4 regions of the Pseudoalteromonas sp. SWN166 genome follow, and region 2 is predicted to be linked to each of the others. Evidence: predicted binding sites of a transcription regulator. Region 2 holds the regulator's gene; each other region holds the start of a gene.

Region 1 (8,127 bases), on a different contig from region 2:
ACGTTTCGTCTATTAATACCCCCTCACGCCAAGTTATACTTGGCGTGTTTCGTTTTAAATTAAGAGCAAGTATGTCTACACAATTACGAATTTTTAAAGCCGATGCAGGGCTAAAGTGGTTAAAAGCCGGATGGCTTATTTTTAAAACCCAGCCAGCAACCTTTATTTTTATGCATTTATTTATTGGCATTGTAGGGCTGCTGTCTTTATTTTTACCTTTACTGCAAGTTGTGGCAGCGCTAGCTACGCCATTTTTAACCGCAGGCTTTTACCAAGCGGTGCTTAGTAAGCAGCAGGGCGGAAAAATTATGCTAGCCGATATTCTCAAGCCATTTACGGCTAAGGGAAATCGTTTAGGGTTACTACGTTTAGCACTTTACCAAATGGGTGCGGGCATTTTAATGGCGCTACTCGCTAATGGCTTATTTGCCGATGCAGTGGCTGTTATGAGCCAACCAGGACTTGATCCAAATGTAGCACTTGAGCAAATGCTTGATAGTATTTCGGGCGCGAATGTCATTTTGTTTTTTATGGCAATGCTAATTTACTTAACAGCGTTTGCTTACGCTGTACCGCTTGTTTATTTTAGTAAAGAAACACGTATTTTAACGGCACTTAAAAAATCGTTAATGGTGTTTTATCATAACATTTTGCCACTTGGCGTTTTTGGCCTTATTTGCGCATTATTTATGGCGCTTTCGATGTTCTTATCGTTCTTACCACTGTTGATTTTAATGCCAATTTGCTACATTAGCTTTTTTGTATCTTATCAAGCCATTTTTATGCCTGTTGTACCACCAAGTGACGACATTAATGTTAAGCCACTTAGCAGTGAAACAAGCGGGCGTTTTGACGCTTAATGGATGATAAATTAAAGCAAAAACTAAAAAACTATGTACTTTGGTTACTAGGGCGCCAAGAATATTCGCGTCGTGAGTTAACGCTTAAGCTACAGCAAAAAGAAGCTACAGAAGAGTTTATTGAAACGCTGCTTGATTGGTGCGAAAAGCATAATTTTATTAACGAGCAGCGATACTGTGAAGGCTTTGTAAGAAAACACATATTTAAATGCCACGGGCTTAAGCGAATACAAAGCGAAGCTATGGGCAAAGGGATTGATCGTTCGCTACTTGAATTGGTAGTTGAAGAGCTTGAAGTAGATTGGTTTGAGCTTGCGCAGGATGCGTACAATAAAAAATATTCGAATACACCGGCCGATCTCGATTACAAAGACAAAGCTAAGCGCGTGCGCTACTTAATGTATCGGGGTTTTAGCTACGATGAAATTAATTTTGCAATGCAAGCACAGTAAATACAGGTGAGACTTTCAAATGCAGCACATGACTACCGCACAAATTAGGCAACAGTTTTTAGACTTTTTTGCCAGCAAACAACACCAAGTTGTACCTTCAAGCTCGCTTATTCCGGGTAACGATGCCACGTTGTTATTTAACAATGCCGGCATGGTGCAATTTAAAGATGTATTTTTAGGCGCAGAAAGCCGCCCTTATACACGTGCGACTAGCTCGCAGCGCTGTGTACGTGCTGGCGGTAAGCATAACGATTTAGAAAATGTGGGCTACACTGCTCGCCACCATACATTTTTTGAAATGTTAGGTAACTTCAGCTTTGGTGATTACTTTAAGCAAGAAGCTATTAAGTTTGCATGGGAGTTTTTAACTGAAGAAGTAAAACTACCAAAAGAAAAGCTTTTAGTAACTATTTACCACGATGACGAAGAAGCGTTTGAATACTGGTCAAAAGACATTGGCTTATCTGAGGATCGTATTATTCGTATTGCTACCTCAGACAACTTTTGGTCTATGGGGGATACCGGTCCGTGTGGTCCGTGTTCTGAAATATTTTATGATCATGGCGAACACATTTGGGGCGGACCTCCGGGCTCTCCAGAGGAAGACGGCGACCGTTTCATCGAAATTTGGAACCTTGTATTCATGCAGTACAACCGTCAAAGCGACGGCACAATGTTGCCTCTACCTAAGCAATCTGTTGATACGGGAATGGGCCTTGAGCGTATTTCTGCTATTTTGCAGGGCGTGCATTCAAACTACGAAATTGATTTATTTCAAGGCTTAATTGCCGCTGCTGCAAGTGTTACTAATGCACAAGACATGGACGATAAATCACTACGCGTAGTGGCGGATCATATTCGTTCGTGTGCGTTTTTAATCTCAGACGGTGTTATGCCATCTAACGAAGGCCGTGGTTATGTACTGCGCCGTATTATTCGTCGTGCTGTGCGCCACGGTAACAAGTTAGGTGCACAAGGTTCGTTTTTCTATAAATTAGTTGCTGCGCTAATTGAGCAAATGGGTCAAGCGTACCCTGAGCTTGCTAAGCAACAAGAAATTATTGAAAAAGTATTACGCATTGAAGAAGAACAGTTTGGTAAAACACTTGAGCGTGGCTTAGCTATTTTAGAAGAAAGCTTAAGCGACCTTAAAGGCGATATTATACCGGGCGACTTAGTATTTAAACTTTACGATACGTATGGTTTCCCTGCTGATTTAACAGCCGATGTTGCGCGTGAGCGCCAGATGACAATTGATCATCAAGGCTTTGAAGAGTGTATGGCTGTACAACGTAAAACAGCGCAGCAAGCAGGTAAATTTGGTGCAGATTACAATGACCAATTAAAATCAGATAAACACACTGATTTTAAAGGTTACGACAGTACACATTACAGCGCGACCGTTATTGAAATTTTTGCCGGTGGCGAAGCTGTTCAGTTATTAGAAGATGGTCAACAAGGTATTGTAGTACTAGACCGCACACCGTTTTACGCTGAATCAGGCGGTCAAACGGGTGACACGGGTACTATTACAGTTGCTGGTGGCGAATTTAATGTTACTAATACCACTAAGCTTGGTAATGCTTTTGCTCACCACGGTACTGTACAAGGCCGTATTGGTGTTAATGACAAAGTTGACGCAACTATTGATGATACGCGCCGCGACAGCATTAAGAAAAACCACACAGCTACGCATATTTTACACGAAGCATTACGCCAATTATTAGGTGACCATGTAGGCCAAAAAGGCTCGCTTGTTCAGCCTGATCGTTTACGTTTTGACTTTTCGCATTTTGAAGCGGTTACTAAAGATGAGCTACGTGAAATTGAGCGTGTAGTTAATGACGAAATTCGTCGTAACTTTGCACTTAATACTGAGCTTATGGCTATTGATGATGCTAAAGCGAAAGGTGCTATGGCATTGTTTGGCGAAAAGTACGATGACGAAGTACGTGTAGTTACTATTGGCGACTACTCTATTGAGCTTTGTGGTGGTACTCACGTTGAGCGCGCTGGCGATATTGGTTTATTCAAAATTGTATCTGAAAGCGGTATTGCCGCAGGTGTTCGCCGTATTGAGGCCGTAACTGGTGCAGATGCTGTAGCGTACGTTAGCGAGCAAGAGCAACAACTTAGCGATGTTGCAGCTTTAGTTAAAGGCGATAGCGCATCGGTACTTGAAAAAGTAACTGCGTTGCTTGAAAAATCTAAAGGCCTTGAAAAGCAAATTGCACAGCTTAGCGATAAGCTAGCAAGTGCAGCGGGCGCGTCTTTACTTGATTCGATTGTTGAAATTAATGGCGTTAAGCTACTTGTAGCAAACGTTGAAGGTACTGAATCTAAAGCGCTTCGCGGTATGGTTGATGACCTTAAAAACAAGATTGGCTCAGGTGTTATTGCACTGGGTGTTGCCAGTGGCGACAAAGTAAGCCTAATTGCCGGTGTAACGAAAGACTTAACAGGCAAGGTAAAAGCCGGTGAGTTAGTTAACCATATGGCAGGTCAAGTAGGTGGTAAAGGTGGCGGACGTCCAGATATGGCACAAGCCGGTGGTAGTGAACCACAAAACCTTGCTGCTGCACTAGATAGCGTTACAGCTTGGTTAACTGAGCGTACTTAAGCCTAAGTGGCGCTTATTGTTCAAAAATTCGGTGGCACTTCGGTCGGCTCAATAGAGCGAATTGAAGCAGTCGCCGACCTTGTTGTTAAAACCAGACAACAAGGACATCAAGTGGTTGTGGTTCTCTCTGCTATGTCGGGAGAAACCAACCGCTTAATTAACCTCGCCAAACAAATTGATACTCGCCCGAGTAGCCGTGAACTAGATGTACTTATTAGCACCGGAGAGCAGGTTTCTGTATCACTGCTTGCTATGGCTATTATCAAACGTGGCCACTCAGCGGTGAGCTTATTAGCCGATCAAGTCAATATTCAAACCGACAACATGTTTGGTAAAGCCCGTATTGAAGAGGTTGCTGCTACGCGCTTAAAGCATGAGCTTGAGCATAATCGTATTGCTATTATTGCTGGGTTTCAGGGACGTGATATTGAGGGCAATATTACAACGCTTGGACGCGGCGGCACCGATACATCGGCTGTAGAAATAGCAGCGGCTATAAAAGCCGACGAATGCCAGATCTATACAGACGTTGACGGCGTATATACTACAGATCCTCGTGTTGAACCAAACGCGCGCAGAATGAGCCAAGTTACTTTTGCCGAAATGCTGGAGCTGGCAAGTTTAGGCGCAAAAGTTTTGCATATTCGCTCGGTAGAAGCTGCAGGTAGACACAATGTGCCACTTAGGGTGCTTTCTAGTTTTAATCCTGATGAAGGCACATTAATAAGTTTTGAGGAGAACGATATGCCAAGCAAGGTGGTATCGGGGATTGCGTTTAATTGTGACGAATGTTTAATTAAAGTAGATGGTGTGCCAAGCGGTACGCAATATCTTTCAAAAATATTGAAACTTTTTGCTGATAATGGCATCGAAATAGATATGATTAATCAAGTTAATCATATCTTTGAAAAAATAGACTATGCTTTTACTGTGCACTCGAATGATTATCTGCAAGCACTTGAATTATTGAGCGAAGATCAAGCTCAACTCAGTGCTCAAAATATAAGCGGATTACCAACAGTAGCTAAAGTTTCTGCTGTTGGAATGGGTATGAAATCGCATTCTGGTGTAGCAAGTTTATTTTTTGATGCATTAGCGCAGGAAAATATTAATGTAGTTTTAGTCTCGACTTCTGAGATTAAAATTTCAGTTTTAATAGATGAAAAGTACCTAGAGTTGGCAGTTCGTGCATTACACAAAGCATTTTTAACAGAAAATGGATAGATTGAGAGTTTTTACTTACTTTTCAGTCTAATTTTCATTAGTATGTTTAAGCGGAATCTTATAATTTTTATTGGAACATGGGAGCAAGAGAATGCTAATACTAACTCGTAGAGTAGGTGAAACCCTAATGATTGGTGACGAAGTAACAGTTACTGTTCTAGGTGTTAAAGGAAATCAAGTTCGAATCGGTGTTAATGCACCAAAAGACGTATCAGTGCATCGTGAAGAGATTTACATGCGCATACAAGCTGAAAAGTCGAACCCTAATCCGGGCAATGCTTAATCAACACGTATACGTAGTTGAGTAATTAGCTCAACTAGACTAAAAGCCACTCACTGAGTGGCTTTTTTGTTTATAAAAGCGAGTATTTCAGGGGTTAGTATTTGTTTTGAAATGTACTGCATTCCGCTTTTATTTTTAATAATAATACCTTGCTGAGTATCTATTACTTCGCTTATGTTTTGCCAAGTTAGCTCAAAACTTTTGTAATGATTAGCCGACTTAATGCCTTCTTCATCAAAGGTAAGTGTTACCTCAGAGCCTGACGCTCTGCTGAGCATTTGTCTGGTTACCCACCAAGGTCTGCGATAGTAAAAAGCGACGCACTCTAGTACACCTAGCATGATCATAAACGATCCTAAGTAATGATCGTTTAAAACATAAATGCCAAATAAACCAAGCGCAACGAGGAGTACAAGTAAAAAGTACTTAGGTTTGGCGCGCTTACTGTAGGGGAGTGACTCGTCAAAGCACTCGTAAAAGTAAGGTTTATCTAGTGTGTAGGTTGTTGTAAATGCCATATTGCCTTGCTTTAAATATCGTTTTTTTTATTTTAACAAGCTAGCCGCTAAATGAGCAGCTTTATAGTCAGTGATTTTATTACAGACACAAAAAAACGGCCCTAAGGCCGTTTTTTAGCGATACAAGAAGAATTAACAGTTAGTTTCTTCAGCGTTTACGCCTTCTTTAACATTTTCACATGCATCTTCTACTTTGTTTTGCACGTCAGTTACTGCTTCGTCAATACGTTCGCCTGCGTCTTCTGCATGATTGTCTTCACAACCCATGATAAAGAAACTTGCGAATAGACCGATTAGTGCTGCTTTTACAGTTGTTGAATTCATAATGTAATTCCTTGTAAGTGTTAATTAAATTTTAGTGTTTGTTAGTTGAATGCTTTATCTACCTGGGTGATTTACCACGTAGTGCACCTGAAACTAATGAGATCACTAAAAGTACTAAAAATATAAAAAATATAATTTTTGCTATACCAGCTGCGGCACCTGCGATGCCACCAAAACCTAACACTGCAGCGATTAAAGCAATAACTAAAAATGTAATTGTCCAGCGTAACATTGTTTTCTCCTTGGTTATCAAATTTGCTCACAATAACTAATGCCAGTTATATGCCAAAGTTTATTTTTGTTTTATATCAAGTGGTTATGGTTTTTAACTGTGTTTTTAGTTATTAGTTAGTTAGTAATTTTTACGCTTTGTTATGTAAGTTATTCACACTGTTACAAGTTACCGGTAAATATTCACTAAAAATAATCTTTTTGGTAAGACCAATTAACAATTGGTGTGTGTTTTTGTACTTATTATAAAATTTGGCGGTTATTTTTATTAAGTTGAATAGTTAATTAACAACTTCCATATAACTATTAGCTATAGTCGTTATTTTCTGTATGTATTGTAGGGCGCATGATTGCTGGGTTATGGCATGTAAATTTGTTGAGTGTTATGTTGTTTATAGTTTAATTGGTTTTACCAATTTACAAGATGTAGACAAAGCGACTAGTTTTGTTATTATCCAGTGAATAAATATTTAATTAAATCGATTTTTTATTTTCGATATGGGTTTCAAGGGGGAGAAAAATGGATATAGGTGCTCTACTCACAACGGCTGGTAGCTTAATGCTAACTGGTATGGTTGGGGTGTTTGTATTTCTGTCGATATTAATTGGTGCAGTAACGCTTATGTCTAATTTGGTGACGCGCTATAGCGAACCAGAGGCATCACCAGCTAAATCACCGTCTTTTAAATCTCAAGGTGTGCCTAATGAGCACATCGCTGCTATTAGTGCTGCCATTGCTCAGTACAAATCAAATAATAAATAAGGGGCACACACATGGCTAAATTAAAATTAACAGAATTGGTATTACGCGATGCGCACCAATCATTGCTCGCAACACGTATGCGCCTAGACGATATGCTACCTATTGCTAGCAAGCTAGATGATGCAGGTTATTGGTCTATTGAATCGTGGGGCGGTGCTACATTTGATTCGTGTATTCGTTATTTAGGCGAAGATCCTTGGGAGCGTATTCGTGCGCTTAAAAAAGCGATGCCTAATACTAAACAGCAAATGCTATTACGCGGTCAAAACCTATTAGGCTACCGCCATTACGCTGATGATGTAGTTGAAAAGTTTGTAGAACGCGCACATAAAAATGGCGTTGACGTATTTCGTATTTTCGATGCAATGAACGATGTACGTAACCTAGAAACAGCGATTAAAGCGGCTATAAAAGTAGGCGCGCATGCTCAAGGTACTATTTCGTATACGGTAAGTCCTGTTCATACGCTTGATATGTGGCTGACTCTGGCTAAGCAATTAGAAGATTTAGGCTGTCACTCAATTTGTATTAAAGATATGGCGGGTTTATTAAAGCCGTACGATGCTGAAAAACTAATTAAAGCACTTAAAGAAACCGTATCGGTTCCTATTGCTATGCAGTGCCACGCTACAACAGGTTTAAGTACTGCGACTTATCAAAAAGCGATTGATGCAGGCATTGATATGCTTGATACCGCTATTTCATCTATGAGTATGACTTACGGACACACAGCAACTGAAACTATTGTATCGATAGTTGAAGGCACTGAGCGCGATACCGACCTTGATTTAAACCATCTAGAAGAAATTGCGGCTTACTTTAGAGATGTACGTAAAAAATATGCGGCATTTG
Region 2 (8,127 bases):
ACCATAATGAAAGTTTTAAGCCTTCTAATACTGGGCGATTAATCGCTGAAATTGTCCCTGATAACTATGCGTTTAGATGGGATAGAACAGACCCAAATCCTGCTTTTTTAGCTTTAATAAACGATCCCCAATATCAACCAATGGTAGTGTTTCCTGCTGAAGACGTAGAAGAGGGCAGAGCAATTACTGAAGTGAATATTGAGGAAGGTAAAAAGTTACTATTTATATTTTTAGATGGTACGTGGCGCGAAGCTAAAAAAATGATTCGTAAAAGCCCTTATCTAGACAATTTACCGGTACTTTCTGTTACTGCTGATAAACTATCTGATTACCGCTTACGTGTTGCGCCTCATGCGCATCAGCTAGGTACTGCTGAAGTAGGTATTATGGTGTTAGCACTTGCGGGTGAAGTGGATGCCTCAACAAAGTTGGAGCAGCACTTTATTAAGTTTCGTGATGCGTATTTATTGGGTAAGCGCAATAAAGGCAGGCCGCTAGAAGATTAGTGTTACGCAGTTAAGCGAAAGCTTGCTGCTCTTTTAAGTGAGTCAGTGCTTTATTTTGAATTGCTCTGAAACCTTCTTCAGATGTTAATTGTAAAACCGTATTATATAATTGGCTTACACTATTGTGAGCCTGAATAAACGAGGTGCAGTCCTCACCAATCATATCCTTAGCCTCTTCGACTCGCTTTAAAAAGTAACAGCTAATATCGGTTTTTCCCTTAAAGTGAGTAGTTGCAATAGCGTTAGATATTCTATTAAGCTGATAACTAAATTCATCAGGTCGAGAACCCTCACCCCATTTACTAATAGAAATATCGCTTTCTAACTGGATAATTACGTTAAGTATGTTTTTAAACTCACTCATTGGCATATTTAAAAAGTTATAACCTTTGGGGCTAAATAAAGCTTTATACGGATTTTTGTTGGGAGTTTGGGCAGTAAAAACACCAATTGGTTTTGCTGTACTTGCGTCTGATACTTTACATAAAAAGGTATTGCTTTGAGATGTTTTAAAATTCATATCCATTGAGTATTTATGATCCTTGCGTTACTTAGTTATCGGCGCAATTAATGAAAAACTTAACGAAATTTAAAATATTAATAAAGTATTTGAAGGTATTAATATTGATTAGCTGGGATGCAGTATTACCCTGAAAAAGTTAGTGGTAGTTGCTTAGAACTTTATTAAACCCAAATTTTAGACAAAGAAAAGCGCGCTCTATCTCTAGGCGCGCTTGCGGAATCTTCTAATTTTCTGCATCCTGCAATTGAACTTAATCAACTCCAATTTTCACTAATCCATGTTTATTACTATATTACTTTTTAGTTCTATGTAATGTAGACCATCCGGGCCTGTATCCTTCAATTCCTAAACATCCTGTAGGGTAAATACTATTACCAAATCCTTAATTACACTTCCTAGTGTATCCCTATTTTAACCAATCCATTGTGTTGCCTTAAAAGGCCTGTCCATTTATTCCTTCAACATCCTGTTGAACAACTTAGCCGTGTTGTTATCCTTTTCGCATCTTCCTGACACTGTCCTTTTTACAACATTGTGTTGTGATACTCATCCTGAGCCTGTCCTAAAATCCGTGTTGTCCTGGTAACCTAATCATTGGTTGGTTGAGTAAGCAGTCCATTTCCTTTTACTCAATAAGCGTCGTTGCTTGGTTGATGCGTAAATTATAGTGTAATAGAGCAACTAAAATAGGGATAAAACTACATTCAATTAGTATTTACGCAATAGTGACGATGGAAAAATTCAATTAATACAGGTGCTTAATTGGTTTTTGTGTGTTTTTTATCTTGATTTTTACTCATTAGCTGTCACATCCGTGAGATATCTCTTACACGGCATTTCCTTTTTGGGCGTTATTTACATATTTACATTTATTTAAAGTGTGCACTTTTTGAATGAGCACGGTAGAATTCGATGATAATAACAATTATTTAGGTGAAATAATGAAGACAGTATTTACACTTGTTTTAGGATTAGCGGTATCGGTACCCGCCTTTGCAAGCGATGTTGTTAACATCTACTCTTTTCGTCAGCCGTTTTTGATTCAGCCAATATTAGAAGATTTTACAAAACAAACGGGAATAAAAACCAATGTTGTTTTTGCTAAAAAAGGGTTAATTGAGCGTGTTAAACGCGAAGGTAAACACAGTAAAGCTGATTTAGTATTAACATCTAACTTTAGTGCGCTTATTCAATTAGAAGATTTAAAATTAACACAAACTATAAAAAGTGACAGTGTAAATAATAACGTGCCTGCAGCTTTTCGCGATGGCGATGGGCAATGGGTTGCGCTTACTAAGCGAGTGCGTAATGTGTATTCATCAAAAGAGCGAGTTGGCGCGTTACCTGAGCTCACTTATGAAGATTTAGCTGACCCTAAATACAAAGGACAAATTTGTACGCGTTCTGGCAAGCATCCCTATAACTTAGGTTTAGTGGCTTCTATGATTGCACATCATGGTGAAGCGCAAACTAAAGAGTGGCTTGAAGGTGTTAAGGTAAATTTAGCACGTAAACCGCAAGGTAACGATCGTGCTCAAGTTAAAGCCGTTAAAGAAGGCTTATGTAACTTAGCATTAGGTAATAGTTACTACCTTGGCAAAATGCTAGAAGATAAAGAACAAAAAAGTTGGGCAGAGGCCGTAAATATTAACTTTCCGAATCAAACAAATCGTGGCTCACACATAAATGTATCGGGTGCGGTTATTACCAAATATGCTAAAAACCCTGAAAATGCATTAAAGCTCATAGAGTATATGACCGACAGCAAAGCACAAAACATGTATGCCTCATTAAATATGGAGTATCCAGTTAAGTCGGGTGTTGAACTATCAAGTTTGGTTGCCTCTTGGGGTAGCTTTAAAGAAGACAGCTTGCCACTTGATGAGATTAGTAAATATCGTCCGTTAGCACTTAAGCTAATTGATGAGGTGAAGTTCGATCTTTAATGACTAATAAATTTAAGCTGTCTAAATGGCAGCTATTTGCGTGGTCGACAGGCTTAATACTATCGGCCCCGTTGTTTTTTCTTCTTTTTGAATCTCTACAAGGTAGCTCTGAGGTGTTTTCTCACCTGTGGGATACCGTGCTTTGGGATTACATAACCAATACCGTGTTGCTTGTTTTAGGTGTTTGTGTGCTTAGCTGCGCCATTGCATTACCTCTTGGCTGGCTAACAGCTTATTGTACTTTCCCCGGTAAAAAACAGTTTGAATGGGCACTTATGCTGCCCCTTGCTATGCCCACCTATATTATTGCCTATGTATACACCGATTTATTAGATTATGCGGGCCCGGTGCAAATAGCGCTGAGGGAATGGTTTAGCTGGGAATCACCTAAAGACTATTGGTTTTTTGATATACGTACATTACCCGGTGCCATCGTTATGATTGCCTTGGTGCTTTATCCGTATTTATTTTTAATCTTTAAAACGGCTCTTCGCGAGCAGTCATTCAAATTAGTACAAGCTAGCCAGTTAATGGGGCTATCTCCTTGGCAAAGCTTTTTTAAAGTAAGCTTAGTGCTCTCTCGTGGGGCAATTGTTGCGGCTCTTGCGCTTATAAGCATGGAAACCATGGCTGACTTTGCAACAGTGAGTTATTTTGCCGTAAGTACATTAACGACTGCCGTATACGATACGTGGTTTGGTTATTACTCACTTACAGCGGCAGCTAAAATATCGGGTGTGATGTTATTACTGTTATTTTTAGCATTAATGGCAGAGCGCTTTAGTCGTCGTAACCAAGCGGTATTTGAGCGCCAATCAAGTGTAAATAGTGAATCTCTCTATGTATTAAAAGGAAAGTCAGCTTGGCTCGCAACGGCATTTTGCAGCTTTATTTTACTCATCGCGTTTGTAATTCCTATTGCAGTACTTATAAATTACGCCATTACCTACTTTGATAAAGCATGGAATGTAGAGTTTTTTAGTTACGCTTGGCAAAGTTTAAAAGTAGCAGGGGTCGTGAGCCTAATAACGATTACGTTGAGTGTTTTTGTGGTTTTTTATCAGCGCGTGGCAAAGCAAACATATCCGCTTATTCCTGGACGTTTAGCAAGCACAGGGTATGCGTTGCCTGGCACAGTACTCGCAATTGCGGTTTTATTACCCCTTACATTATTAGAGAACACCATTAACACAGCGCTCGAGCCGTATAATTTAGATATTGGCTTACTGCTTACAGGTAGCATTCTTACTATTATTGTTGCTTATATAGTTAGGTTTTACGCCATTGCACACGGAGCAATTGAGTCGAGTTTTTTACGTATTAGCCCATCACTTGATATGGCAAGCCAATCAATGGGTAAAAGCCAAGGGCAAACGCTACGTTTAGTGCACCTACCTTTACTGCGAAGAGGATTACTTACTGCTGCGTTATTGGTATTTATTGAGTGTATGAAAGAACTGCCGGCTGCGCTATTGCTCAGACCATTTAATTTTGAAAGCTTAGCTACTCATGTATTTCAGTATGTGAGTGATGAGCAGTTAGAGCTTGCTTCAATATCGGCATTATTTATTGTTATTGTTGGGTTTATTCCTTTGTATTTTATTAATCGTTCTATGGAGCAGCGTAGTTAAATGAGTAGTTTAATTTTACAAGGCGTGAGCTATCACTATAACGGTACACAGGTTATTCACGATTTAGATTTAACAGTGGGTAAAGATGAAATAGTATGCTTACTTGGTGCAAGCGGCTGCGGTAAAACAACCACATTAAAAGCGATTGCAGGTTTAATTGAAGCTAAGCAAGGGTCTATTTTTATAGACGGTAAATTAGTGAGTGATGAGCAATCATTTATCTCACCTGAGCATCGTAACATCGGCATGATGTTTCAAGACTATGCGCTATTTCCGCATTTAACGGTGGCAAATAATATCGCATTTGGGCTTAGTAAAATGAGTAAAGCTCAAAAGCAGCAACGCGTTGATGAAATGCTCAAGCTTGTGCATTTAATTGGCTGTGCCGACAGGTTTCCGCATCAATTATCGGGTGGTCAACAACAGCGCGTAGCTATTGCTCGCGCATTAGCTTATAAGCCTAGTTTATTGTTACTAGATGAACCCTTTTCAAATATCGATACGCAAGTACGCTTTGAATTAATTGCCGATATACGTCGAATTATTAAAGCAACTCAAGTATCTGCTGTGTTTGTTACACATTCAAAAGAAGAGGCGTTTGCATTTTCAGACACGCTCGCCATTATGCATCGCGGTAAAATTGAGCAACAAGGCACGCCTGAGCAGCTTTTTGCAACGCCATGTTCAAAGGAGGTTGCAGAGTTTCTGGGTCAGGGCATATACTTGAGCGCAGAAGTATTAACAGCAACTGAATATAAAACACCATTTGGTTTAGTCGAATCTTATGTTGAGAGTAGTCATAACGTAAGCGTAGGGCTGATATATGTGCGCCCTCATCAAATAGAATTAGTGGCAGATAACCAAAGTGACAAATTTAGTAAGCGAGCTACAATCATAAGTCGTCGCTTTATAGGTTCGGCATATGTTTATTCGGTTGTTATTAATGAGCAAGAAATTGAAGTTGCTGCCCAATATGGCCAGTCATTTGAAAATAATGAACAGGTTATAATAAAAATAAAACCTCACACGGTGAATTTTTTCGAATCGTAATTAATTTGTTATTCGCTGTGTTTTTATCTGTAAAATTAAGGAATAACAATGGCGCAAGCGCAATCAGGGATTTGTGCTGAAGCAAACTTACACGGTTTGCACTTATTTTTTAATGTGTTTGATGGTCAAGATGAATCACTTCGCGCAAAGTTAAAACAAGTAAGCGCCATTGAAGAAGAATTTAGCGATCAATTTTCAGAATCAATGCTCTCTTGTATGGTTGCTATTGGTGCGCAATATTGGCCGCATATTCTCCCAGAGTTCATTCCTAGTGAATTACAGAGCTTTCCTAATATAAACCACAGCGATCACCAAATGAGCGTACAACCGTGCGATTTATTTGTGCAAATTCGCTCTGACCGTGAAGACGTTAACCATTTATTTGCGCTGCAAATTTTAAAACTATTTGCCCCTGATGTTGAGCTGGTGGAGCAAATTCGTAACTTTCGCTTTTTAGATGGTCGTGATTTTAACGGTTTTATTTATGGTGGCGACACCGCGCATGGAAGAAAAAAGCGCGCTACGGCTTTAATTAGTAACCCTGGCAATTTTGAAGATCAGGGGAGTTATATTCATGTTCAGCGTTATAAGCATGACTTAACTATGTGGCAGCATTTATCACTGAGTGAGCAAGAACAAATAATGGGGCGTACCCGCCTTGATAACACACTAATTACCCCCGCGGTCGAAACCAGCCATGCTTCGCGAAGTGAGTTAAAAGACGAAGACGGGCAACCGCTACTATTAAATCAAAGCATGCCTTATGGCGATGTGTATGAGCAGGGAATGTTATTAATTACATGTGCTTGTACGGGTACTGCATTTGAAAAAGTACTTAATAGCCGTTTAGGAGAAGGGGATTGTTACGACCACTGGCTTGATTTTACTCAAGCCGATATGGGTTCTGCTTTTTTTGCACCTTCAGTCGGGTTTTTAAAACAGATTTAGTTTACTAATTTAGTTATTAAACCGTATCAAATAAAATGCGAACACGTTCAAGTGTTACATCTATTTCAGATATTTTAGCTGGGGCGATAAAAATAGTATCGTCGCCTGCAATTGTGCCTAGCACACCATCTGCTTTACCTAATGAATCTAATAAACGCGCAATAAGCTGAGCCGCACCAGGACTGGTACGAATGATGATCATCATTTCGTTGTGCATAATGTCGATTACTAATTGGCGTAACGGGCTTTTAGCCGTAGGTACACCCATTTCAGCAGGTAAGCAGTAAACCATTTCTTGTTTAGCATTACGTGTGCGTACAGCACCAAACTTACTTAACATGCGTGACACTTTACTTTGGCTTATGTTGTCAAAGCCTTGATCTTTTAACGCATCAACTATTTCGCCTTGAGAGCCAAAATTTTCTTCTTTTAAAAGCGATTTAAATGCTTTTACCAGTGCTTCTTGTTTATCTTGTGGTTGCATAGTCTTCATTCGTTTTTGTTATTTATGCCGTAAATTCTACACAATAATGAATAATTATGCAGCAGTTGTTTAGGTAACTTGCCAGTTTGATGCGTTAAATCACAAAAGTTTACGACTATGGTCGAAAATATACTTGAAATAGACAGGATAAATTTGTTTTTAGTCGCTAATTTCATTATCTTAAGAGCCACAAATGTTTCCTACCTCAAATTACGGAGAATTCCAATGAAAGTTGCTGTATTAGGTGCTGCAGGCGGTATCGGCCAAGCGTTGTCTTTATTATTAAAAACAGGCTTACCAGCTGGCTCTGAATTATCACTTTATGATGTTGCACCAGTAGTACCAGGTGTTGCGGTTGACCTTTCTCACATCCCAACAGATGTTAAAGTAGCAGGTTTTGGCGCAGATGAATTAAACAAAGCGCTTGAAGGCTCTGATATCGTTCTTATCCCAGCGGGTATGCCACGTAAACCAGGTATGGATCGTGCTGATTTATTTAATGTAAATGCTGGCATCATCAAAACTTTAGCAGAAGGCATTGTTGCTAGCTGTCCTAAAGCGTTAGTAGGTATTATTACTAACCCAGTAAACGGCACAGTTCCAATTGTTGCTGAAGTATTTAAAAAAGCAGGTACTTACGACGCTAAACGCGTATTCGGTATTACTACGCTTGACGTTATTCGTTCAGAAGCATTTGTTGCTGAGCTTAAAGGCGTAGACGTAGCAACTGTTAAAGTACCAGTAATTGGCGGTCACTCAGGCACAACTATTCTTCCTCTACTTTCTCAAGTTGAAGGTGTTTCTTTCACTGATGAAGAAGTTGCTGCACTTACTCCACGTATCCAAAATGCGGGTACTGAAGTTGTAAATGCTAAAGCCGGTGGCGGTTCAGCTACATTATCAATGGGCGCAGCTGCTGCTCGTTTTTGTATGTCTTTAGTTAAAGGCCTACAGGGTGAAGAAGTTGTAGATTACGCTTACGTTGCTGTTGAAAATGGCGATGCAGAGTACTTTGCACACCCAGTACGTTTAGGTAAAA
Region 3 (8,127 bases), on a different contig from region 2:
GCATTAATTAAAAATGCTGAAATTTTGGCGCCTTCTCTAAGTGTTGTTTCAGAGCTTGATTGACCCACTAAAGAGCTGTCGGTAAAGGGCGCTATTTCCATCATATCAGCACCCGTAATCGGAAACTCATCCGCAATAGCTGATAAAATATCAAGCGCATGCTGTGGTGTTAAACCATTATGCTCTGGCGTACCTGTGGCTGATGCAAACTCGGCATCAAGCGCATCAATATCAAAGCTTACGTAAACTTCATCAACGTTATCGGCTTTTAGCTGTGCAATTGCATCAGCAGCAACGGCCGCTGCACCGCGCTCAATAATTTCATGTGCCCAGTGCTGTTTAACACCAAATGTACTTTCCCAATGCGCTTTTGGCTTACCACTTGAGCGTATACCAAACTGAATTAAATGATGCGGTGCCGGTAAAAATTCTAAAATATGTGTACACCACGAGCCAAAACATAAATCTATGCCTAAGCGCTCAACAAGTAAGTCGGTATGCGCGTCAAAGTGAATAATAGCGGTGCGTTTACCTTGCTCACGCTTTGCTTTTAAGTACGCTTTAGTAAGTGGGTAACTAATTGAGTGATCGCCACCAATACCAAATATGCCTTTATCTTTAAATGTTGCGTAAAAGCTGTCGCATACATCCTCTGTGATTGATAACGGACTTACGTAATAGTCGTTATCTTCATTACCGTATAGGGCTTTTTGGCAATTAGAAATAGTTGCATCATTTAAGTATTTATCGTGAAGTAAATGTGGGATTACACGTACATCGCCTAAATCAAACGAATGACACTGCGGCTGCTGATCAATTAATGCTGAGCGCACAAATAACGGCCCCCAATTTGCGCCGCGTAAAATACCACCGCCACAGTCTGAGCTAATACCTAACATTACGGCTTTATGTGGAGAATTTGGTAGCTCATTTAAAGAGTCGCGCCAAAGTGAATCTACGTTTTCGGTTTGCCCATAAAGCTTATTACGTAGTGCGGCTTTGCGCTCTTTAGCGGTGTTTACTGTAAATACACCATCGCCTGGTGAACATAAATAGTGTTCAACTTTGTTTTTAAATGCTTCAAATTGTGTGCTCATAGTAAACTCCTTCGGTTTTTGTTCTGTACGCAGCTAATTAGTTTCGATTACTTTTGATTAGTTATGCAAAATTACTAAAAATGCCTAAACTTCAAATAAATTTCGTTTTTCTAAATAAGTGGGCGCCTAATGTAAATAAATACGTTTACTTCCATGCAACTAACAAAGCCATAAGCAAATGAATTTAAATGATATTTTAATGATTCGGCAATCAACTTTTAAATTGTAGTTACGCGCTTGAGTGATACTTATTATGTCTGCTTGAACAAGTCAACACCGTAACGGAGCTGCGAATATAAGTGCTTGATTGAATATTCATAGTTGGTGAATAAATCAAATTAGTACTTAAAATTATTAAGGTTTAATTGGAGGAGTTAAGATAAATCGGACAATCGTCCTGTACTTAATATACGTTTCTAGTAATGATGCTAGATTGACAACAAATTATTATAAAAGGCTTAGTTATGGAAAAGGTATTTCACTTAGGACTATGTATTGACGATCTTAAAGGTGCAAAACTTGCGATTGTACCGGGCGACCCTGATCGTGCAAAACGTATTTCTCAATTCCTAGACAACCCAACCTGCCTAGCTCAAACTCGCGAATTTCATGTTTACTTAGGTCAATTAAACGGCCACTCAGTGGTTATTTGTTCTACGGGTATTGGTGGTCCATCTACGTCGATTGCAGTAGAAGAATTAGCACAACTTGGCGTGCGTAAGTTTTTACGTATTGGTACAACCGGTGCGATTCAACCACATATTAATGAAGGCGAAATTTTAATTAGCCAAGCGTCTGTACGTTTAGACGGTGCTAGCCAACATTTTGCCCCTCTTAGCTACCCTGCTGTGTCTGACTTTTATGCAACGCAAGCTATGGTACAAGCATGTAAAAACTTAAATATCGATTTCCATATTGGTATTACGGCATCAAGCGATACATTTTACCCAGGACAGGAGCGTTACGATACGCATTCTGGCTACGTTCCTAAATCACTACAAGGTAGCTGCGAAGAATGGCAAAAACTTGGCGTGATGAACTACGAAATGGAATCTGCAACATTATTCACTATGTGTGCAGCCCTTGGTTTACAAGCAGCATGTGTAGCAGGCGTACTTGTTAATCGTACTCGCCAAGAAATACCAAATGTTGACCATGGTGAAATTGAGCGTAAATCTGTAGCGGTAGTATTAGAAGCGGCTAAAGTATTACTTGATTAATACGGATTCTATTATTAATGGGCTATTATAACGATAAGAAAATGGCTCAGTAACAAGGCAAAAATTATGAAGTATAGTTGTCTTATATGAATAATTTTTAACGCAGTTAGTGAGTTATTTAATTCGATAGAATAGCGCATTTTAATAAAGCACAGCTCTGGCTGTGCTTTATTGTTTTGAAAGGTTATTTTAGCTGCGCACTAATTACTTCTATTGCCGGTAGATTATTAAAACTTGCAAGTACAGCACGTGCTACACCCGCTTGGTTTTCATGGCCTGCGGTTTCTAAAAGTGTAATTGATTTTACCGTACTTTCGTTAAAGCTAAGCCCTGCGATAAATAATTGGCTAAGTGCACTTTGTAGTGGCGACAAGCTTGGGCTGTATGCTGCGTTTTCTGCGTAACTTCCGTAAAAATCACCATTTTCAAATGTACTAATTTTTACTGCACTAAAGTTTTTACTATAGGGTACGTATGCGTTTAATGCTGTACTTGCTAGCTTTTCATCTAGTTGAGTATTTGCAAATACTTGCTGGTGAGGCTCTGGATTAAACAAGCTAAACGCGTTGCCTAAATCAGTCGGCCCGAACGAATGAGGCAGTAACTCTGCTAATTTAAAGTGCTGCTCTGGCAATAAAATATCAAACTCTTTAGCATCAGCGAGTTCGTTCATAAACTGGCGACAATACCCACACGGTGCATCGCTAATCGCTATTTTAACTATTTTTTTAGCGCCGTTTAGCCATGCATTATTAATTGCCGACTGCTCTGCATGCACCACAAGGCTAAGAGCCTGATGATCAAACTCTACATTTGCACCAAAGTAAAAGTTTATCTCATCGTTTTCATCAAGTGCTTTAACAATTGCGCCAACATGAAAATGTGATACCGGTGCAACGGCATACTCAGAAGCTAAAGGCACTAAACCTTGTAATAATGAATCATCAGATACGTTGAATTGTGAGCATAGCTGTTTAATATTATTGGAATTTAATATGCCACGTTGGTTTTTTAATTGACTACGTAATGATGCCGTTTGCGCTACGTTTAATGTGATGTGCGAATTTGTAAGTGCTGTATCTTGCTGTACAGTAAAAGTTGCTGAAGCCATAACATTTTTTAATTATTCAATGGCTAAGTAGTTTAAAAGGTTAGGGTGTTAAATACCAGCCTATTTAACGCAAAAAAGGGAGCACATCGCGTGCTCCCTTTAATTTTAACTGATATACCCAACAAAATAATTAATTGGTATACCTAACAAAATAACATGTTAACCGGTATTACGCATACCTGCCGCAATACCTGTCATCGTGATCATTAATGCATTATCAATGTCACCTTCGTTGTGTTTTTCTTCTGAACGAGCACGGCGTAAAAGCTCAACCTGCAATAAATTAAGTGGATCGGTGTACGGGTTACGTAAACTAATCGACTCTTTAATCCAAGGCTGTTCAGCCAGCAAGCTTTTTTGTGGGCTAAGTGACTGCACTAGGCTAATAGCTTCTTGTAGCTCTTTACGAAGCGTTACACCTAGTGGTTTGTATATATCTTCCACCAGCGCGTTATCGTAATGTTCACTCAACCAGCAATCGGCTTTACTAAATACCATTTCTAGCATTTCTAAGCGCGACCTGAAGAACGGCCACTGTAAGCTCATTTCGTTTAGAGTTTCTGCGCCGTATTTATCAAGCGCTGCTTTTAAACCCGTTAACGCACCTAACCATGCCGGAAGCATTAAACGGTTTTGACTCCACGCAAAAATCCACGGAATAGCACGCAGGCTTTCAACGCCGCCATTAGGATTACGTTTTGCAGGGCGTGAACCTAGCGGTAATTTAGACAGTTCAAGCTCAGGTGTTGCCATTCTAAAGTAAGGTACAAAGTTTTCATCGTGACGAACTACGTTACGGTAGTGTTCACACGACTCTTCACTTATTAGCTTCATTACCTCGCGCCATTCTGGCTTTGGCTCCGGCGGCGGTAGTAAGTTACTTTGCAGAACTGCGCCTGCGTAAATATTTAAGCTTTGCAGTGCTACATCGGGTAAACCAAATTTAAAGCGGATCATCTCGCCCTGTTCGGTTACACGCAAACCCCCTTTTAACGAACCTGGCGGTTGTGAATGCAGCGCTTGCGCCGCAGGTGCACCACCACGCCCTACTGTACCACCACGTCCATGGAATAAAATAAGCTCAATACCGCGAGCATCAGCAAGCTGTACTAGTTTATCCATTGCTTCGTACTGCGCCCAACCTGCTGCCATCATGCCGGCATCTTTGGCAGAATCAGAGTAACCAATCATTACGTTTTGGGTATTTTTAATATGCCCGCGATACCAAACATTATCAAGCAATGTAGTAATTACATCACTGCCTGCATTTAAATCATCGAGTGTTTCAAACAGCGGCGCTACAGGTAAATCAAAGCTACAGCCGCTTTCTTTTAACAATAGCTGTACTGCTAAAATGTCTGATGCTGTTCGCGCCATCGAAATAATATACAAACCAAATGTTTCTTCGTCTTGCTTGGCAATTACATCAAAGGTATCAAGTACTTCTTGTACATCTGGGCTTGGTTGCCAATGTTTTGGAATAAGCGGTCTGCGTGAGTTAAGCTCGGCAAGTAAAAACGCTTGTTTGTCTTGCTCTTGCCATTGGTTGTAGTCGCCTAAACCTAAATAACGAGTAAGCTCTGAAAACACATCGCCGTGACGAGATGAATCTTGGCGAACATCAAGTTTAGCTAAACGCAATCCAAAGCTATTTATACGGTGCAATAAATCAAGCAATAGGCCATCGGCAACTACTTTCATATTACACTTTAATAATGAGCGGTAGCACACCTCTACTGGGTGCTTAAGCTGATTAATATTAGTAATTAAGTCTTGTGAATCACTACGCTTATTTTTAATTTTAGCACCTAAGTGCGCCACGGTTTCTGCAACTTGATTTTTAAGCTTTTTAATTACTGCTCTGTAAGGTTCAAACTCTTGCCCTGCAAGCTCAATAAGCTCATCACTGGCATCTGACATTGATAGTTCAGCACATAATGTTTTTAAATCTTGAATGTATAAATTAAGTGCCATCCAACGGCCATGGTCAAGCACCTCTGTTGTAACCTGCGAAGTTACAAACGGATTACCATCACGATCTCCACCCATCCAAGACGTAAACTCAATTGGGCTGTAATCTATTGGTAACTCCAAGCTGAGCTGGTCTTTAACATTAGCTGAAAACTCACGTAAAAAACGCGGAACGGCGTGCCACAGGCTATTTTCTATAACCGCATAGCCCCATTTAGCTTCATCTACAGGCGTTGGGCGAGAACGACGAATATCGTCAGTATGCCAAGCTTGGCTAATCAGCTGCTCAATGCGATTTAAAATATTATCACGCTCTTGCGGTAAGTTATCTTTTCGCTCAAGCGATGCTAAACAATCGCTTAGCTCAACTTGTTTGTTAATCATAGTACGGCGCGTAACCTCGGTTGGGTGAGCAGTCAATACTAAGTTTATGTGGAGTTTTGAGAGTGTTTCGGCCAAATGATTACTGTCTAGCTGGCCTTGGTCTGCTTTTGTAGCTAACGTTTTTAATGTTTGAGTGAGAGGGTTTTGTTGACCAAAGCCAACATCATTAAAACGCGAAACGGTATGAAATTGCTCTGCTACATTGGCAAGATTTAAAAAATGATTAAATGAACGGGCAACCGGTAAAAGCTCTTCATCACTAAGCGCGTGAAGTATATCTATCAGCGCTTGTCTGTCGTCTTCATTACCACTGCGAGATGACTTTGATAAAGCACGAATTTCTTCAACTTTATCTAAAATCGCTTGGCCTTGGGCATCTTTAATTGTTTGTCCTAGTAGTTGCCCTAGTAAGTTTACATTACCTCGCAAGGCGGTATATTGTTCACTCATTTCTCATTCTCCTTTGTTTCGTGGAGTGCTATTAATATCATCATGGAGCAAAATTTAATAGATCCATTTGCAATGCCGTGTCGTAAAAAAGTATATGAAAAATAAACGCTAACCTATTTTATGATCATTTTTTATGATGGCAGCTGCCCTCTTTGCAGCACCGAAATGACACAACTAAAACAATTTGATACTGACAATAAAATTGTGCTTGAAGATCTTAACGCCGCCGATTTTAGTGAGCGCTATTCATATATTGATAAAGAAAAAGCAATGACCTATTTACAAGCGCAAACACATTCAGGCGAAATGGTTTATGGGTTAGATGTAACCTATCAGGCATGGAAAATTGTAGGTAAACACAGCTGGTTGAAAATTTTTCGCTTGCCAATAATTAGTTTTTTCGCTGACTGCGGATACCTACTATTTGCAAAGTATCGGCACCCCATCAGTCGCTTTTTAATGCCAAATACTCAGTGCAGTAACGGCCAATGTGGTATAAAAACAAAAGGTGACAAATGAAAACCATTGTTTTATTTGGCGCTAGCAGCGCAATTGCAAAAGCGTATGTTGGGCACTTAAATAACCATGCATCGCAATTTAAAGTACTGTGTGTAAGCTCAAGTGAATATCGCAGTAGTGCCTCTACGAATATTGAGCACTTTAGCACTGACTACAGCGCTAAAAGCTTGGCTATTTTTACCCAGCACTTAAAAGACACGCAAGCCGATTTACACCAAGTTATTATATTCAATGGTAAACTTCATAACGCTCAGCACATGCCAGAGAAAAAATTAGAAGATTTAAACGCTGATTATTTTAATGAGATTATAAGTGCAAACACCCTCACCCCATTGCTGTGCTTGCAAAGTATATTGCCGCTGTTAACCCATAAAACGCAGTGCACAATTACAGCACTAAGTGCACGCGTAGGTAGCATTAACGATAACAAGTTAGGTGGTTGGTATACTTACAGAGCGTCTAAAGCGGCGCTTAACATGTTGTTTAAAACTGCCGCTATAGAGCTTGCTCGTCGTGCTAAAAATACCAAACTCATTCTGTTTCACCCTGGCACTACCGATACAGCACTTTCAAAGCCCTTTCAAAAGAATGTACCTGAAGGCAAATTATTTACCCCTGAATTTGTAGCCAAGCAACTATTTGAATTAACAAACAATAACCCTGATTTAAAACTAAACGGTGAGCCTGCTTATTTAGACTGGCAAGGCTCTACAATACCGTGGTAAGGACTTTTAATGCATTTTACTAAAGCGCAAATAGACGCACTTGAAAAACATACCCGTACACATTTAATTAATTCTCTTTCGGGTTTTAAAAGCGCTAATTTAATTGGCACGCAAGACTTACTCGGCAATACCAACTTGTCGATTGTAAGTTCGGTTATTCACCTTGGGGCTAACCCACCGTTAGTCGCAATGATTATGCGCCCTCACAGTGTGCCGCGTCATACGTTTGAAAACATATTACAAACGGGCACTTACACCATAAACCAAGTGAATAAGTCAATTTATAAGCAAGCTCATCAAACTTCAGCCCGTTACGATAAAGACGAGTCTGAGTTTGACGCTACAGGCTTAACACCTGAGTACTTAAACGACTTTACAGCGCCTTTTGTACAAGAAAGCCGTTTAAAGTACTCGGTTAAATTTGTAGAAAACCAACATTTAGCCATCAATGGTACCGAGCTTGTTATCGGCGAAATTATGGATGTATATGTAGATAAAGCAGCACTACAAAGCGATGGTTTCCTAGATTTACAAGCAATAGAAACAGTGGCAGTAACCGGGCTTGATAGCTACCATACCAGTAATAAATTAATGCGCCTGCCTTATGCAAAAAAACCTTAGCGTGCATGTTATCTCATAAAATTGAATTC
Region 4 (8,127 bases), on a different contig from region 2:
AAAGTAAGTTGCTCTTCGAGCTCTTTTAAACGGCGTTTTTTACCAGCACTCATGGCAACACGCCGTGCAAGTGAGCCTTGAAGTGAACGAACAATATCAATATTGCTTGGCATACCATCACTACAAAACCCTGCGCGATGGGTTTTCATTTGCACTAACTTATCAAGTTGGTTTTCTTGTAAGTTAGGAAGTTCTAAATCTTCAAATAGTAAATCAAGGTATTCATCTTTTGAAATAGAGAATATAAATTCATCTTGTCCTTCGCCCGAATCGCTGGCGTCACCTTCACCGGCACCGCCGCCTTGTCCGCCTTTAGGGCGCTCAATTTTATCACCGGTAGAAAACTGATCGTTACCTGGATGAATCTGCTCTCTATCACCGCCTTTTCCTTGATGGAAGGTAGGTTCGCTGATATCGCGTTGTGGAATAGAAATACTCTCACCAGAGCTTGAATCGGTAACGTTGCGTTTGTTTATCGCATCTGAAACCGCTTCTTTAATTTGCTTTTTATAGCGCCTAATAAAGCGCTGGCGATTAAGCGTACTTTTATTTTTTCCGTTTAAACGCCTATCAATAAAATGCGCCATTATGACCTCCTATATACTACGACTATGAAGGTTACTGCGATTTTCTAACCCGTAAATACCACTCAGATAACAAGCGAACTTGTTTTTGTGTATAGCCTTTTTCTACCATACGGTTCACAAAGTCTTCGTGCTTTTGCTGATCCTCTGCAGACGTTTTAGTATTAAACGAAATAACAGGGAGTAAATCTTCGGTATTAGAGAACATTTTTTTCTCAATCACCGTGCGTAGCTTTTCGTAGCTTGTCCATAGTGGGTTTTTACCATTGTTGTGCGCACGGGCACGCAGTACAAAGTTCACTATTTCATTACGAAAATCTTTAGGATTAGAAATTCCTGCTGACTTTTCTATTTTTTCAAGTTCGGCATTAAGTGCCTCGCGGTCAAATAGTTGTCCGGTATCAGGGTCGCGATACTCTTGATCTTGAATCCAAAAGTCTGCATAAATAACATAACGGTCAAAAATGTTTTGTCCGTATTCTGAATACGATTCTAAATAGGCGGTTTGCAGTTCTTTACCTATAAAATCAACGTATTGCGGTATTAAATAGCCTTTTAAAAAGCTTAAATAGCGCTCTTCAACTTCGCTACTAAATTGCTCTCGTTCAATTTGTTGCTCTAGTACATAAAATAAATGTACCGGATTTGCAGCAACCTCAGTGGTATCAAAGTTAAACACGCGAGATAAAATCTTAAACGCAAAGCGGGTAGATAGTCCCGTCATGCCTTCATCAACACCTGCGTAATCACGATACTCTTGATACGATTTTGCTTTAGGGTCGGTGTCTTTTAGAGTTTCGCCATCGTATACCCGCATTTTTGAATAGATACTTGAATTTTCTGGCTCTTTTAAGCGTGATAGCGTCGTAAATTGCGCCAATGTTTTAAGTGTACCTGGTGCGCATGGCGCGTTGTATAGCTCGCTGTGCTCAAGTAATTTGTCGTAAATTTTAATTTCTTCGGTTACACGTAAGCAGTAAGGTACTTTTACAATATAAACACGGTCTAAAAATGCTTCGTTGTTTTTATTGTTTTTAAAGGTTTGCCACTCAGACTCATTCGAGTGGGCGAGGATCATGCCATTAAAGGGCAGAGCACTAATGCCTTCTGTTCCGTTGTAGTTACCTTCTTGGGTTGCGGTAAGCAAAGGATGCAGCACTTTAATAGGCGCTTTAAACATTTCTACAAATTCCATAAGCCCTTGGTTAGCTAAACATAAAGAGCCAGAGTAGGCGTATGCATCAGGATCGTTTTGGGCAAAATGCTCAAGCTGGCGAATATCGACCTTACCAACCAGTGCTGAAATATCTTGGTTATTTTCATCTCCAGGTTCGGTTTTGGCAATGCCTATTTGGTTTAAAATAGAAGGGTAGCGTTTAACCACTCTAAACTGGCTAATATCACCATTGAATTCTTTTAAGCGTTTGCCAGCCCAAGGCGACATAATGGTTTTTAAGTAGCGCGGTTTAATACCGTATTCTTGGCTGAGTACGTCGGCGTCATCTATTGGGTCAAATAATGCAAGGGGATGATCGTTAACCGGAGAGCCTTTAATTGAATAAATAGGCACTTGTTGCATTAAATATTTTAGTTTTTCGGCAATGGATGATTTACCGCCACCAACAGGTCCAAGTAGATAAAGCACTTGTTTGCATTCTTCAAGCCCTTGGGCTGCGTGTTTTAAATAAGAGACTATTTGCTCAATGGCGTCTTCCATACCATAAAAATCAGTAAAAGCTGGGTAGCGCGCAACTACTCTATTAGAAAATAACCGGCTTAGTCGTGCATCCGTTGCGGTATCTACCATGTTTGGTTCGCCAATTGCCATGAGTAGGCGTTCTGGTGCGCTGGCGTAGGCAGACTTATCGGTTTTACAAATCTCAAGAAATTCAGCGATACTGTATTCTTCTTCCTTTGCTGCTTCGTATCGTGCTTGGTAATGCTCAAAAATCGTCATAATAACCTCCGAAACCCGCTGTAAAAAGGTGCTTACCTTTTAAAGTCTAGTCACGAATGTGTATTTTTGTGCAATAAAATTAAAAATTTAAGTGAAAAAAGATCATGTTACTAAAAGTGTTTTATTAAATGATGAGGCGCTTGGGTGTGATAAATAAAAAACAAAAAAAGACGCCTAAGCGTCTTTTTTACATTAGCGTTTAAAGGCTAATTAAGCGAAGTTAGCGTTCGCGAATTCCCAGTTAACAAGCGACCAAAAACCTTTAAGGTAATCTGGACGAACGTTACGGTAATCAATGTAGTAAGCGTGTTCCCATAAATCCACTGTAAGGATTGGAGTAACGCCATCATCAGTTAATGGTGTAGCAGCGTTAGATGTATTAACGATGTCTAGTGAACCATCAGCAAGCTTAACTAACCACGTCCAGCTTGAACCAAAGTTATTTACTGCTTTATCATTTAATGCATCTTTAAACGCATCAAAAGAACCCCATTTAGCGTTGATTGCATCAGCAACTGCGCCAGTAGGCTCGCCGCCGCCGTTTGGAGATAAGCTGTTCCAGTAAAAAGTATGGTTCCAGATTTGTGCTGCGTTGTTAAATACGCCGCCTTCTGATGAACATACGATCTCTTCTAGAGATTTATTTTCAAACTCAGTACCAGGGATTAAACCATTAAGCTTAACCACGTAAGTGTTGTGGTGTTTGCCATGGTGAAACTCTAGTGTTTCTTTTGAAATATGTGGCTCAAGTGCGTCGATTGCATATGGTAGTGACGGTAGTTCAAATGCCATTTTTTTATCTCCATCTTCTTTGGTTGATAGTCCATTTGGTAATACGTAATGCCTGTTGGAACAGAGCGCTTACCTATACCAAGCGGTAATATAGTGTTACTATAATTGTTGAGTATTTTACTCAAGTTTAAGCAAACAGCAATGCTATTGCGAAAGACTATTTCAATTGCGGCTTTATTTGCCCATTTTAAGTTATATATTTGTGGTCACGATGAGTTATTTTCAAGACCTAAATATATTTAGCTATCGTTACTTTGAGGTTGTAGATGGAAACCATTGATAAAATTAAACAGCAAATTTCAGAAAACCCAATAATCCTTTTCATGAAAGGGTCACCAAAATTACCAAATTGTGGTTTTTCTTCACAAGCATCACAAGCGCTAATGTCATGTGGTGAACCATTTGCATACGTTGATATTTTACTTAATCCAGACATTCGTGCTGAACTTCCAGCATATGCAAATTGGCCAACTTTCCCACAGCTTTGGGTAGATGGCGAGTTAGTTGGTGGTTGTGACATTATTATTGAAATGTTCCAACGCGGTGAGTTACAGCCGTTAATTACAGAAACTGCTGCTAAATATAAAGAAGCTGACGCAGAGTAATTTATTACTCAACCTGAACTCAGGTTATTAAGCTCTTTAAACACAAAGCCACTTTTTAAGTGGCTTTGTTGTTTTTAATCGTTGAAAATCTACGAGTAGGGAAGACTCGCCTGCACGTTTAACCCCACCTCTTTTTGTTATGTAAACTTATGTGCTATTAATGTTTTTCTGCAATTTATACCAATTCCAATAAATAGCTGATCTATTTTACTTGCTAAAACAACCCATTTCTTTGTTGTCAATTTCGTAAAGGGAACAACCATTTACATCAATTTACGCCTAGAACTGAATTGTTTTTTCGGCGTAAAATTCAGATCACATACTTAATGGAATTGTATTATTTATAAATGGCCATTCCCGAATTACTCCTTGTACTTTTTGTTGAATACAAAGGCACTAAAGCATTCCATTACTTGCTAGCTAGCTGATTTTTTACTGTTGTCGTTTTCATTTATGACAAACGCTTGCGTTACACATTCGACCTAAATGTGTATTTCACTGGTATTGGAATCGACTTGTATGCATTTTAAACAAGTCAATAAGTAGATGCTCTAGCTGAATTTAATCTGCTTGTAATCCAATATGTGAATTTTTTATTTCTTAGCCTCACTACCAATGATCTATTAACTAATTTACTAACTCCGGACTCTGTAATAGGGCAAGTGCATCTGTGGTTCTTACTTTCTAGATCTTTAATTTATGTCTACATCAAACACTGCTTTAAATAAAAATTCACTATTAACGTACAAAAAATGACATGAACTTTCATAACTATACTAATGAGCAGCAATAATCGGGGATGTTAAGCCATTAAAGTAATGAAATAGCATAAAACTATCTAAATGTTAACTGAATAGCCCCTCCAACATTGAATACTTATTCACTCTTGGTTGTGTTTACGTTTACGTAAGCTGTAACGCTTAGGGCTCGTGTTTTTTACAATATGTTAAACTTGACACCAGTGTCATGAAAAAATAGTGGTTAAAATAACGCTAAATGTTAAAAATAATGATAAAAAGAAATCTTGCTATGAAGTGAGAAATATTCAAGAATGTGAATATGTATTCAAAGTGCTATTGACTCTATTTAAGATAGAGGCTAGTTTTGTCCGTCTGTTAGCAAATCGTCGAGCAGTTCATCCACGCTAACAGTGCAGCAAGGGGAGGGGTCTATGTTATACGACTCAAAGTTAGAAAAAGAAAATTGTGGCTTTGGCTTAATAGCCCAAGTTAATGGTCAAGCTAGTCATAGGCTTATTCGTACTGCTATTACGGGGCTTGATCGCATGCAGCACCGTGGCGGTATATCTGCTGATGGTAAAACAGGCGATGGCTGTGGTTTGTTATTACAAAAACCAGATAGCTTTTTCCGTGCTATTGCTAGTGAACATAACTGGCACTTAGGAAAAAACTATGCAGTGGGTATGATATTTTTAAATTCAGATCCCGTATTAGCGCAGGCTGCAAAACAAATACTTAGCGAAGAATTAGAAAAAGAAACGTTAAATATTTTAGGTTGGCGCGTTGTGCCAACTGACCCATCTATGTTGGGTCCTATTGCTGTACAGCAATTACCAGGTTTTGAACAAATTTTTGTTAGCGCGCCAGAAGGTTGGCGTTCTAAAGACTTAGAGCGCCGCTTATATGTAGCGCGTCGTCGCGCTGAAAAGCGCATTGTTGATGACGAAGCTTTCTATATCGCAAGTCTATCTGGTTTGGTAACTATCTATAAAGGCTTAATGATGCCTGCGGATTTACCTAATTTTTACTTAGATTTAGCTGATATTCGTATGACGAGTGCGATTTGTGTTTTCCATCAGCGCTTTTCTACTAATACTCAGCCGCGTTGGCCTTTAGCTCAACCTTTCCGCTATTTAGCACACAATGGTGAAATTAATACTATTGAAGGTAACCGCCAGTGGGCACGCGCACGTTCATATAAGTTTGCGTCACCGCTTATTCCTGATTTACAAAGCGCAGCGCCGTTTGTAAACGAAACCGGTTCTGATTCATCAAGCCTAGATAATATGCTTGAGCTATTTTTAGCCGGTGGAATGGATTTATTCCGTGCTATGCGTATGCTTGTGCCACCTGCATGGCAGAAAAACCGTGCAATGGACGACGATTTACGTGCATTTTACGACTTTAACTCTATGCATATGGAACCATGGGATGGCCCGGCAGGTATTGTAATGTCGGATGGTCGTTTTGCGGCATGTAACCTTGACCGTAATGGACTTCGCCCAGCGCGTTATGTAATTACACAAGATGGTTTTATTACGCTTGCATCAGAAGTCGGTATTTGGGATTACACCGCTGATGAAGTGGTTGAAAAAGGCCGTGTTGGTCCAGGTGAATTATTAGTAATTGATACTAAGCTTGGCAAAATTTGGCACTCAGATGAAATTGATCAAGATTTAAAATCTCGCCATCCTTACAAGTCATGGCTTGAAGAAAACGTTAAACGCCTTACTCCGTTTGAAGAACTTACTGAGCAAGATGCGGGTAATCGTTCGTTCGATGAAGAAACACTGGCTAAATATCAAAAAATGTTTGGTTATACCAACGAAGAGCTTGATAGCGTTATTCGTGTAATGGGTGAAAACGGCCAAGAAGCAACCGGCTCAATGGGTGATGACACGCCATTTGCTGTGCTTAGTGAAGGGCATCGCTCGCTGTATGATTACTTCCGCCAAAAATTTGCACAAGTAACAAATCCACCTATCGATCCACTGCGTGAAAACCATGTAATGTCACTTGCAACCTGTATTGGTAGCGAGCAAAACGTATTTAACGAAACTACAGGCCACGCTAAGCGTCTACAGTTCGATACACCAATTTTAATGTACGCAGACATGCAGCAGCTATTAAATGCTGATGAAGCGCATTACAGCTACTGTAAAATTGATATTACCTACACAGTTGAAGAAGGTTTAGAAAACGCGGTCACGCGTATTTGTGACCAAGCACAAGAAAAAGCAGCCGCTGGCTGTATTATGCTTATTTTAACTGACCGTAACTTTGATGAAGTAAATTTACCAATTCCAGCAGCTATGGCTGTAGGTGCGGTACAAAAACGTTTAGTTGATAACAACCTTCGTTGTGAATCAAACATTATCATTGAAACCGGTAGCGTTCGTGATGCTCATCAGTTTGCTGTGCTATTAGGTTTTGGTGCTACAGCAATTTACCCATACCTAGCGTATGAGTCGCTTGTTGCGATGAGCGACAGCAAAATTATTAATAAATCGTACTGCGAGGTAACTCTTGCTTACCGTAAAGCCATTAATAAAGGCTTATACAAAATCATGTCTAAAATGGGCATAAGTACGGTTGCATCATATCGTTGTTCAATGTTGTTTGAAGCGGTTGGTTTATCTGACGCTATTGTTGATATGTGTTTTAAAGGGGTGGCAAGTCGCATACAAGGCGCATGCTTTACCGACTTTGATGACGATCAGCAAAGTTTGCACAAACTTGCTTTAAGCAAACGTAAATTATTAAGCCACGGTGGTTTATTTAAGTACGTTCACGGTGGTGAGTATCATGCTTATAACCCTGATGTTATTCAAACGCTTCAAAAAGCGGTACGCTCAGGTGACTATAAAGACTACAGTGCTTACGCCGATTTAGTTAATAATCGCCCTATAGCTACTTTGCGCGATATGTTAGCGCTTAAATTACCAGAGCAAGGCATAAGCATCGATGAGGTAGAATCTGCAGAAAACCTATATAAGCGCTTTGATTCAGCAGCGATGAGTATTGGTGCACTATCTCCAGAAGCGCATGAGGCGCTAGCAATTGCAATGAACCGCTTAGGGGGGTGTTCAAACTCAGGTGAAGGCGGCGAAGATAAACTACGTTATGGTACCGAGAAAAACTCGCGTATTAAGCAAGTCGCTTCAGGTCGATTTGGCGTAACGCCTCATTACTTACGTAGTGCTGACGTTATTCAAATTAAAGTAGCGCAAGGTGCAAAACCAGGTGAAGGCGGTCAATTACCGGGTGAAAAAGTAACGCCTTATATTGCTAAACTTCGTTATTCGGTTCCAGGTGTGACGTTAATTTCGCCACCGCCACATCACGATATTTATTCAATTGAAGATTTAGCGCAGCTGATTTTCGATTTAAAACAAGTAAACCCTAAAGCACTTATTTCTGTAAAACTGGTTTCAGAACCAGGCGTAGGA

Evidence for each region. The regulator ArgR, encoded in region 2, controls arginine synthesis, uptake and breakdown. The targets are predictions, from matches to a motif close to ANTGAATANNTATTCANT.
Region 1: a site for ArgR is predicted at 6,970-6,987, ahead of I6F49_RS16695 (OadG family protein). Genes of this name have one in related genera too.
Region 3: a site for ArgR is predicted at 1,150-1,167, ahead of I6F49_RS09980 (arginase family protein). Genes of this name have one in related genera too.
Region 4: a site for ArgR is predicted at 4,991-5,008, ahead of gltB (glutamate synthase large subunit). Genes of this name have one in related genera too.

The regions. Positions count from the first base shown of each region.
Region 1 covers NZ_JADYXB010000036.1:23,238-31,364, reverse strand. The annotation lists gene I6F49_RS16735 (BPSS1780 family membrane protein) at 72-860, shown strand; gene I6F49_RS16730 (regulatory protein RecX) at 860-1,312, shown strand; gene alaS (alanine--tRNA ligase) at 1,332-3,932, shown strand; gene I6F49_RS16720 (aspartate kinase) at 3,939-5,156, shown strand; gene csrA (carbon storage regulator CsrA) at 5,248-5,439, shown strand; gene I6F49_RS16710 (YcxB family protein) at 5,490-5,957, opposite strand; gene I6F49_RS16705 (hypothetical protein) at 6,090-6,281, opposite strand; gene I6F49_RS16700 (DUF1328 domain-containing protein) at 6,340-6,513, opposite strand; gene I6F49_RS16695 (OadG family protein) at 7,033-7,275, shown strand; gene oadA (sodium-extruding oxaloacetate decarboxylase subunit alpha) at 7,287-8,127, shown strand, end outside.
Region 2 covers NZ_JADYXB010000001.1:148,405-156,531, reverse strand. The annotation lists gene I6F49_RS00730 (tRNA-uridine aminocarboxypropyltransferase) at 1-506, shown strand, start outside; gene I6F49_RS00725 (hypothetical protein) at 517-1,032, opposite strand; gene I6F49_RS00720 (Fe(3+) ABC transporter substrate-binding protein) at 1,971-2,975, shown strand; gene I6F49_RS00715 (ABC transporter permease) at 2,975-4,606, shown strand; gene I6F49_RS00710 (ABC transporter ATP-binding protein) at 4,607-5,656, shown strand; gene I6F49_RS00705 (Dyp-type peroxidase) at 5,705-6,604, shown strand; gene argR (transcriptional regulator ArgR) at 6,621-7,088, opposite strand; gene mdh (malate dehydrogenase) at 7,314-8,127, shown strand, end outside.
Region 3 covers NZ_JADYXB010000013.1:38,271-46,397, reverse strand. The annotation lists gene I6F49_RS09980 (arginase family protein) at 1-1,097, opposite strand, end outside; gene udp (uridine phosphorylase) at 1,562-2,317, shown strand; gene cdd (cytidine deaminase) at 2,502-3,428, opposite strand; gene ppc (phosphoenolpyruvate carboxylase) at 3,588-6,233, opposite strand; gene I6F49_RS09960 (thiol-disulfide oxidoreductase DCC family protein) at 6,354-6,752, shown strand; gene I6F49_RS09955 (SDR family NAD(P)-dependent oxidoreductase) at 6,749-7,477, shown strand; gene I6F49_RS09950 (flavin reductase family protein) at 7,487-8,098, shown strand.
Region 4 covers NZ_JADYXB010000010.1:44,316-52,442, forward strand. The annotation lists gene I6F49_RS08245 (YeaH/YhbH family protein) at 1-587, opposite strand, end outside; gene I6F49_RS08250 (PrkA family serine protein kinase) at 619-2,541, opposite strand; gene I6F49_RS08255 (superoxide dismutase) at 2,752-3,333, opposite strand; gene I6F49_RS08260 (Grx4 family monothiol glutaredoxin) at 3,600-3,938, shown strand; gene gltB (glutamate synthase large subunit) at 5,110-8,127, shown strand, end outside.